Pelobacter seleniigenes DSM 18267: one gene and its partners. The protein of the gene in region 2 interacts with the protein of the main gene of each other region in a pairwise test. Links are inferred from orthologs where the notes say so. Each region holds a gene or a part of one and is shown on either strand. Other genes may lie near its edges. The genes, in order: ftsA, N909_RS0118115 and ftsZ.

Evidence for each region.
Region 1: the proteins of N909_RS0118115 (region 2) and ftsA interact in binary tests that used the Escherichia coli proteins (3 or more experiments, as listed by UniProt). The link is inferred for Pelobacter seleniigenes DSM 18267 from one-to-one orthologs.
Region 3: the proteins of N909_RS0118115 (region 2) and ftsZ interact in binary tests that used the Escherichia coli proteins (3 or more experiments, as listed by UniProt). The link is inferred for Pelobacter seleniigenes DSM 18267 from one-to-one orthologs.

What each region holds. Positions count from the first base shown.
Region 1 is NZ_JOMG01000004.1:129,679-132,797, reverse strand. The notes cover bases 1-2,964. They hold ftsA (cell division protein FtsA), read right to left. Parts: upstream 2,116-2,964; coding sequence 886-2,115; downstream 1-885. Other genes in these bases: N909_RS0117565 (cell division protein FtsQ/DivIB), read right to left, coding at 2,131-2,964; ftsZ (cell division protein FtsZ), read right to left, coding at 1-742. Outside these bases: more of N909_RS0117565, read right to left, coding at 2,965-2,979; N909_RS0117560 (D-alanine--D-alanine ligase), read right to left, coding at 2,991-3,119. UniProt on the Escherichia coli protein: Essential cell division protein that assists in the assembly of the Z ring. May serve as the principal membrane anchor for the Z ring.
Region 2 is NZ_JOMG01000004.1:261,598-264,713, forward strand. Bases 2-2,962 are described here. They hold N909_RS0118115 (rod shape-determining protein), read left to right. Parts: upstream 2-937; coding sequence 938-1,987; downstream 1,988-2,962. Other genes in these bases: N909_RS26505 (SurA N-terminal domain-containing protein), read right to left, coding at 2-734; mreC (rod shape-determining protein MreC), read left to right, coding at 2,111-2,929; mreD (rod shape-determining protein MreD), read left to right, coding at 2,926-2,962. Also shown: more of N909_RS26505, read right to left, coding at 1-1; more of mreD, read left to right, coding at 2,963-3,116. UniProt on the Escherichia coli protein: Forms membrane-associated dynamic filaments that are essential for cell shape determination. Acts by regulating cell wall synthesis and cell elongation, and thus cell shape.
Region 3 is NZ_JOMG01000004.1:131,171-134,302, reverse strand. The notes cover bases 156-3,132. They hold ftsZ (cell division protein FtsZ), read right to left. Parts: upstream 2,248-3,132; coding sequence 1,063-2,247; downstream 156-1,062. Other genes in these bases: ftsA (cell division protein FtsA), read right to left, coding at 2,391-3,132; N909_RS24875 (response regulator), read right to left, coding at 156-731. In the rest of the region: more of N909_RS24875, read right to left, coding at 1-155. UniProt on the Escherichia coli protein: Essential cell division protein that forms a contractile ring structure (Z ring) at the future cell division site. The regulation of the ring assembly controls the timing and the location of cell division.

The DNA of each region.
Region 1 (3,119 bases), 130 kb from region 2 along the record:
GGCTGCTGATGGCACTGTGGGCGGCTTCGGCAGCGCGGCGTTCGCCTTCGGCCATACCGATCCCCATCATGGCCATACCGCGGTTACTCATGACGGTGCGCACGTCGGCAAAGTCGACGTTGATCAGGCCTTCGGTGGTAATCAGATCTGAAATCCCCTGCACCGCCTGCCGCAGCACATCGTCGGCGGGCTTGAAGGCATCCAGGATGCTCATGTTTTTACCAGCCAGGCCGAGCAGGCGATCGTTGGGAATCACCACCAGCGAATCAACCACCTCACGCAATTGGGCGATCCCTTCATCGGCGCGCTGCATGCGTTGCCGACCTTCCCGGGAGAAGGGTTTGGTCACCACCCCAACGGTCAGCGCCCCGGCCTCTTTGGCAGCCTTGGCAATGACCGGTGCGGCACCGGTTCCGGTCCCACCGCCCATCCCGGCAGCAACAAAGATCATATCGGCACCGGTGAACAATTCGACCAGGCGGGACAGGTCCTCCTCCGCAGCCTGACGACCGATTTCCGGATTGGCGCCCGCTCCGAGCCCTTTGGTCAGTCCGGAACCAAGCTGAATTTTCATGGACGCTTCGCTTTTGCGGAGCGCTTGTGCATCGGTGTTGGCCGCAAGAAATTCGACCCCGTCGACCTTGCAGCGGATCATGGTGTTAACGGCATTGCCTCCGCCACCACCGACGCCGATCACTTTGATTCTCGCAACCTGATCGAGATTCTCTTCAAACTGAAACATGACTCCCTCTTGATTAGGCATAATGCCCTCCCCTGTTGCTGTGTTTCCGGTTTCTCCGCGACCCCGAAAACTGGTTATATACAAGTTACTATAAGTTACCAAAATTCAACTAAATAGACAAGTAATTATATAATAATTATTTATCAGAAAAACTCACTGAACCATTCCTTCATCCGGCGTGAAACCCGCTCAAACAGGTTGGCATCACCCGCTTTGAAGGTCTGCACCTTGGTGTTCATGCTGCCATGCTTGACCAGGCCGACTCCGGTGGCATAGATGGGCGAGGCAACAACATCAACCAACCCACCGATATTCAAGGGTTTTCCACGCCGCACCGGAAGATTGAAGACCTGTTCGGCCAGCTCCGGCATCCCCGGCAGAATGGCACTGCCGCCGGTGATGACCACGCCGGAAGCGATCAGATCCTCGTAACCGCTCTTGATAATCTCCCGGTTGACCAGGGAAAAGATTTCTTCCACCCGCGGCTCAAGGATCTCGGCCAGCAGCTGCCGGGACAGAATGCGTGGTTCGCGCCCGCCCACCGAAGGGACTTCGATGGTTTCATCCTTGCCGACCATGGAGGTCAGGCAGCAGCCATAAGCCTGTTTGATCTTCTCAGCTTCCGCCATGGGGGTGCGCAGGCCGACGGCGATGTCATTGGTCAGGTGGTCGCCGCCGATGGAGAGGACCGAGGTATGCTTGATCGCCCCTTCCGAGAAGATGGCGATGTCGGCGGTTCCGCCGCCGATATCAACCAGGGCCACCCCGAGCTCCTTTTCATCCGGGGAGAGCACCGCCTCGCTGCTGGCCAGTTGCTCCAGAACGATATCGGCGACATCCGCCCCGGCCCGGTTACAGCTCTTAATGATATTCTGGGCGCTGGCCACCGCACCGGTCACGATATGGACCTTGGCTTCCAGGCGGACCCCGCTCATCCCCAAGGGTTCGCGGATGCCGTCCTGATCATCGATGATGAATTCCTGGGGCAGAATATGCAGAACTTCGCGGTCCATCGGTATCGCTATCGCTTTTGCCGCATCGATAACCCGCTGCAAATCTTCGGTGGTGACCTCGCGGTTCTTGATGGCAATCACCCCTTGGGAATTGAGCCCCTTGATGTGACCGCCGGCAATTCCTGCGTAAACCGATTTGATCTCGCAGCCGGCCATCAGTTCAGCTTCGCGAATCGCTTTCTGGATTGCGGCGACAGTACTTTCAATATTGATGACCACACCTTTGCGCAATCCCTTTGACGGGCTGGTACCGATACCGACAATCTCCAGACCGTCCTCCGTCATGTTGCCGACAATGCAACAGATCTTGGTGGTCCCGATATCCAGGCCGACGATCAAATTTTCAGTTTTCTTGCTCATGACACCCCCTTGGTATCAGCTTTTGGCCGAAGTTTTCGACCGTTGTATTCGAACAATGACTTTTTCATCAACATTGAGATCTATGTAATCGAGGATCGGCAGCTTGGGCTGCAGCTGGGCATAAATCTGTTCCAGGCGATCGATCTTCCTGGCAAAATGGTCCCAGCCCAGCTTAATGGCGACGCCGCCGTTCATGGTCAACAGGGTCAGACCGTTTTCAGCGGTCCGGTGAATTTCCGAGACCTGTGCCAGATTGAGGGTCTTGCGTTGCTTCAGATCGGCAATCAGCGTCACAATCTGCTTCAGCAACTGGGCATATTCAGTTTCATGCTGCTGGGCACGCTCATAATCGAATCCCGTCACCACCGGAAAATCCAGTTGGTCGCTGCTGTCCAGGACCTTGAAAATCTCGCCATGGTCATCAAGGTAATACAGGTAGCCGAGGTTGATAATCGCCACCGGCTTACGTTCAACCAGGGTAATTTTGACCTGGCGCGGAAAAATCCGCTGCACCCGGGCTTGCTTTACCCAGGGGTTTTCCTCGATTTTGTGCCCGATCATGCCCAGATCCAGGCTGAAAGTATTGACCCCGGGCTCAATATCCGACAACAGCACGATCTGTTCCCGAGTCAGCCGGGTATTGCCGGTCACATCGATAGTGTCGATGCGAAACATGTCCGAAGCCATCAGCAGCTGGACCAGGAAGAACCCGCCCACCACCACTAAAGCGGCGCTGAACAGGGCCACCCCGACACGTAAAGCGCGATGCAGGAATTTACGCACTTCGAGGGGCTTGCGCTCCTGCTTGCGGCGATTCCTGCGCACTTTCCTGGTCTTCTGTTGATGACTTTTCAGATCACGCATGGTCTCAACTCTTATTTGTCCAGATCCGCGTCGTCCAACAACATTTCAACCAGCTGCGGAAAGGCGATCCCCGCGGCCGCAGCGGCCTTGGGCAGCAGGCTGGTTTCGGTCATCCCCGGAATGGTATTGACTTCGATGCA
Region 2 (3,116 bases):
TAGCGAGCGGGGTCGAACTGCAGATAGCGCAGGGAGATTTTTTCCGGAATCTGGAACTGCTCGCGATGACCGGCAAAGTAGTCCTGCAGCCCCTGATCGGTGACTTTGACTTTACTTTCCACCAGGGCCGGGGTCAGCCAGACAAAATTGAGATTGATCTTATCGTTCTCTTTGTGAAAGGCGGCCTCGAGGTCGGCATCGCTGACTTCCGCGCCCTGTTGCAGTTTTTCGCGGACTTTCTGGGTCAGCAGCTGACGGCGCTGGGCGGCTTCGAACTGCTCGGGGGTCATCCGCTGATATTTGAGGACCTGTAGGTAACGATCCCGGTTGAACTGCCCGTTCAGCTGAAAAGCGTCATATTTGGAGATGCTGTCGATCAGCTCCTGTTTGCTGACTTCAAGACCGAGCTTGTCGGCCTGTTGCACGAGCAGTTGTTCTTCTACCAGCTGTTGCATCGCCTGTTTGGGCAGGTTGAGCTGTTTTTCCAGGGTGGAGTTGAAACTCCCTTGATAGATGCTCTGGTAAAGATTATAGAGCTGGCTGTAAGCGGTTTGGAAATCGGCATAGCTGATTTCGTCACCATTGACCGTCGCCGCTATGTCGCCACGTTGGGTATTCCCTTTGCGAGATGGCGCGGTCAACATCGTGTAACCGATGACGAAACTCAGGATGATCAAACCGAAAGCTATTTTGATCAGGATCGATTTTTGCTTGGTTCTGACAAAGTCAAGCATCGCGGCGAAACTCCTCTTGTAATTATTGATGTTTCAGAGAAAAAACAGGATGGCATGTTAGACCAGCAATTCGTTGCAATGCAATCCTTTTTTGAGAGATTATCTATTGCTTAAAGGTGGGACTGTTTGTTAGAGTGGCGAAGCTTTTTCAGAATACTTCAATTGACCAATTCATGCTGTTTTCAGCGTTGACAGGACGTGACATGTTTAATGTTTTTAATGCCGTTTGGGGTCTGTTCTCCAATGATTTAGCGATCGATTTGGGAACGGCCAACACACTGGTATATATGAAAGGTAAAGGCATTGTGGTCAGCGAACCTTCGGTGGTCGCGGTCAAGACCGGTGCCGCCGGACAGCGCAAGGTTCTTGCTGTTGGTAAGGATGCTAAGGAGATGCTGGGCCGTACTCCGGGCAGCATTGTCGCTATCCGCCCCATGAAAGATGGCGTTATCGCCGATTTTGACTACACCGAAGAGATGTTGCGCTATTTTATCCGCAAGGTCCACAACCGGAAAAACCTGGTTCGGCCGCGGATTGTCATCTGTGTTCCTTCCGGGATTACCCAAGTGGAAAAACGTGCGGTCAGGGAATCGGCTGAATCGGCCGGAGCCCGAGAAGTTTACCTGATCGAAGAACCGATGGCGGCTGCCATTGGTGCCGGGTTGCCGATTACCGAAGCTTCCGGCAATATGATTGTCGATATCGGTGGCGGCACCACTGAAGTGGCGGTGATCTCCCTGGCTGGAATCGTTTATGCCCAGAGCGTCCGGGTCGGCGGTGACAAACTGGATGAAGCCATTGTTCAGTATATGAAGCGCAAATATAACCTGCTCATCGGTGAGCGGACCGCGGAAGCCGTGAAAATAGGGATCGGCAGTGTCTATGCCGCACCGGGGGAAGAGGTTGTGTCCATGGAAATAAAAGGGCGTGATCTGGTCAGTGGCATTCCGAAAACCATGGAAGTCGGCTCCGATGAAATTCGCGATGCCATGTCCGAACCGGTCAACACCATTGTCGAAGCGGTTCGTATCGCTTTGGAACGAACTCCGCCGGAGTTGGCAGCTGACATCGTCGATAAGGGGATTGTTCTGGCCGGCGGCGGTGCTTATCTGAAAAATCTTGATATTCTGTTGCGCGAAGAGACCGGTCTGCCGGTGGTGGTCGCCGAAGAGCCGTTGTCCTGTGTCGTGCTCGGCTCCGGAGCGGTGCTTGACCAGTTGGACCTGCTGCGCCAGGTGGCGGTCGCGTCCTGATCGCTTGGCTTTTGAGCGGTATGCTTTTGGTTACGAACAGGGAGGATCTGCCGATCCTCCCTGTTTTGTTGCGACTTTCACCCTCCCCGAGTCCTGCTTTCCCGATTCCGGCTGGAGCGGAATATGCGTGAACTGTTCAGACGTTACAAGTTATTGCTGCTGGCAGTCGTGCTGCTCATGGCTACAGTATTGCTCTATTCCTATAACCTCCGTCACAAGTCAACCACGACCTTTTTTGAACGTGCGGTACTGACCTTTGCCGAACCCTTCCAATCCGGCATTGACCAAGCTGTTGATGCGGTCCGCAATGTCTGGAAAAACTATCTTTGGCTGATCGATGCCCGGCAGCGCAATATCGCGTTGCTGCAGGAAAACCGTGAGCTGAAAGCCAAGCTGCTGCAGGTCGAAGAAATTTCCCAGCAGAATCAGCGGCTGCGTGCACTGCTGGCGTTCGTAGATGACCTTGATCGCCCGGCGTTGCCGGCCCAGGTGATCGGCGAGGATGCCAGCAACTGGGCGCGCACCATCGTTATCGACAAAGGGACCAAGGCCGGCCTGAGCAATGGCCTGCCGGTGGTGGCTGCCGAAGGGGTGGTCGGGCGGATCATCAAGATTTCCCAGAACAGCGCCCGGGTGTTGCTGATCACCGATGCGTCTTCGGCGGTTGCCGCATTGATTCAACGGACCCGCACCCGCGGGGTGGCACGTGGTCAGGGGCAGGATCTGTCCGTCGAGTATGCTTTGCGGACCGCCGATATTGAGGTCGGGGACCTGCTGGTGACCTCCGGCATGGGCGGGATCTTTCCCAAAGGACTGCCGCTGGGGAAAGTCGCGGATATCGAAAAGGGGCAGTTCGGGCTGTTTCAGCAAGTCAAGGTCGAGACCATGGTCGATTTTTCCCACCTGGAAGAGGTTCTGGTCATCGTGGGGAAAGACCAATGAGACGGTTTCTGCTCTATCTGTTGATCGGGATCTTTTTTGCCCTGTTGCAGAGCAGTGTCCTGCCGCTGTTTTTTGCGCCGAACTGGCGTCCGAACCTGATTCTAATTCTGGTGTTGTTCCTCAGCTTTCACGAAAGCCTGCCTCTGGCTGTCTTTGGCGGGATGTTTTTGGGGGCCATCCAGGACAG
Region 3 (3,132 bases), 130 kb from region 2 along the record:
CACTCTTTTTCCTGAGTGGGCCCCTTGAGATAGAAGCCTTCTCCGTTAATGAGCTGAACCTGCCCCTGACTGGTCGGAAAAATATCGTTCAGCCCTTGCAGCAGGTTTTCAGCCAGGTAGTTTAACACCAGCACTCCGGCAACCTGATTGCGGGTGTCGATGAGCTTCATAGCCACCCGGATCATCGGCTTGTAGGGGAGTTCGATCGCTCCATTTTCTACGCTCAAGTCCAGGGGGGAAGCATAGAAAACCCCCGGGGGTAAGGCGATGGCCTGCCGGAAGTAATAGCGTTGCGATTTGTCCTGCAGTTCTTCATCCCCAACAATGACCGCCTTCCCCGGCAGGGCGTTCACCCTGATCACTTCCATACCGTCCGGGGCTAACAAACGGATCTGGTCGTAATGGTGGCGCAGGTTGACAAAATCGCTGAAACGGGTTTCCAGATTGTGGCGGGCAACGAAGGAGGGGCTATCGAGATAGGTCCTTAAAACGCTGCTGGACGAAAGCAACGCAAGGTCACCGGTTAAGTCGTGCAACTCTTTTTTGAGGTAAAATTCACTGAGATCAAGATTCCGGGTCAACTCGGCCTTGAGTTGGATCAGCTCCTGGCGATAGAGGGAATTGTATAATCCCCAGGTGCCCAAGCCGATCAGAACCAGGCACACCCCCCAAATCATCGCAAACCGTTTGATCCATGGGTCGTCGTTTCGTCGTTGAAACTGAAACGCCATGTTCCCTCCCATCAGAACAATATAAGAGCTTCCCTTGAATGATCAGGGCGTAGCAACAGATCGCCGTGGAACATCCGTTCCTCTCACCTGGAGAACGGCCAAGTGGGCATCGAGCAGACAAGACGCTTATATTAAACCATTGCACAGAAAAAAAGAAAAGGGGCCACAATGGCCCCTTGGACGAGGGAGTCGTCGGGAGTACATAACAATGTACAGACTGCTGTACATCTGCCGGGCGGAGAACCGGCGTTCATGACAGAGGCAATACTCTTTCAATGCATCTGCAAGGCAGTGCAGAAAATAACAGGATCGATGTAAAAAACGGGACGAATCAATCAACCCGACGTCTGAGAAAGGTCGGGATATCAAACTGCTCGTCGTCAACAAACAGATCACGCGGCTGGCTGGGCAGATCGCGGGTCCTGCGGCCGTAAGGGACGCCGGTCGGTTGTTGATTACGAATATGGGTCGGGATGTCAAGATCGATCTTGCTGCTGGCCTGGGCCAACATCTGGGCACGTTGATCAATGATGTCGGAGACCTTCTTCTTTTCTTCCTGAGGGTCGCCGAAACCGGTCGCTATCGCGGTGATCTTGATGTTATCGCCAAGGCTTTCGTCGATGACCAGACCGACAATGATATTGGCGTCTTCGTGGACTTTTTCATGAATGATGGTGGAGGCTTCTTCAAATTCTTCCATGGTCATGTTGGACGAACCGGAGATATTGACCAGCACACCCATGGCGCCGGAGATATCGACCTCTTCCAACAACGGGCTGCTGATGGCACTGTGGGCGGCTTCGGCAGCGCGGCGTTCGCCTTCGGCCATACCGATCCCCATCATGGCCATACCGCGGTTACTCATGACGGTGCGCACGTCGGCAAAGTCGACGTTGATCAGGCCTTCGGTGGTAATCAGATCTGAAATCCCCTGCACCGCCTGCCGCAGCACATCGTCGGCGGGCTTGAAGGCATCCAGGATGCTCATGTTTTTACCAGCCAGGCCGAGCAGGCGATCGTTGGGAATCACCACCAGCGAATCAACCACCTCACGCAATTGGGCGATCCCTTCATCGGCGCGCTGCATGCGTTGCCGACCTTCCCGGGAGAAGGGTTTGGTCACCACCCCAACGGTCAGCGCCCCGGCCTCTTTGGCAGCCTTGGCAATGACCGGTGCGGCACCGGTTCCGGTCCCACCGCCCATCCCGGCAGCAACAAAGATCATATCGGCACCGGTGAACAATTCGACCAGGCGGGACAGGTCCTCCTCCGCAGCCTGACGACCGATTTCCGGATTGGCGCCCGCTCCGAGCCCTTTGGTCAGTCCGGAACCAAGCTGAATTTTCATGGACGCTTCGCTTTTGCGGAGCGCTTGTGCATCGGTGTTGGCCGCAAGAAATTCGACCCCGTCGACCTTGCAGCGGATCATGGTGTTAACGGCATTGCCTCCGCCACCACCGACGCCGATCACTTTGATTCTCGCAACCTGATCGAGATTCTCTTCAAACTGAAACATGACTCCCTCTTGATTAGGCATAATGCCCTCCCCTGTTGCTGTGTTTCCGGTTTCTCCGCGACCCCGAAAACTGGTTATATACAAGTTACTATAAGTTACCAAAATTCAACTAAATAGACAAGTAATTATATAATAATTATTTATCAGAAAAACTCACTGAACCATTCCTTCATCCGGCGTGAAACCCGCTCAAACAGGTTGGCATCACCCGCTTTGAAGGTCTGCACCTTGGTGTTCATGCTGCCATGCTTGACCAGGCCGACTCCGGTGGCATAGATGGGCGAGGCAACAACATCAACCAACCCACCGATATTCAAGGGTTTTCCACGCCGCACCGGAAGATTGAAGACCTGTTCGGCCAGCTCCGGCATCCCCGGCAGAATGGCACTGCCGCCGGTGATGACCACGCCGGAAGCGATCAGATCCTCGTAACCGCTCTTGATAATCTCCCGGTTGACCAGGGAAAAGATTTCTTCCACCCGCGGCTCAAGGATCTCGGCCAGCAGCTGCCGGGACAGAATGCGTGGTTCGCGCCCGCCCACCGAAGGGACTTCGATGGTTTCATCCTTGCCGACCATGGAGGTCAGGCAGCAGCCATAAGCCTGTTTGATCTTCTCAGCTTCCGCCATGGGGGTGCGCAGGCCGACGGCGATGTCATTGGTCAGGTGGTCGCCGCCGATGGAGAGGACCGAGGTATGCTTGATCGCCCCTTCCGAGAAGATGGCGATGTCGGCGGTTCCGCCGCCGATATCAACCAGGGCCACCCCGAGCTCCTTTTCATCCGGGGAGAGCACCGCCTCGCTGCTGGCCAGTTGCTCCAGAACGATATCGGCGACATCCGCCCCGGCCCGGTTACAGCTCTTAATGATATTCTGGGCGCTGGCC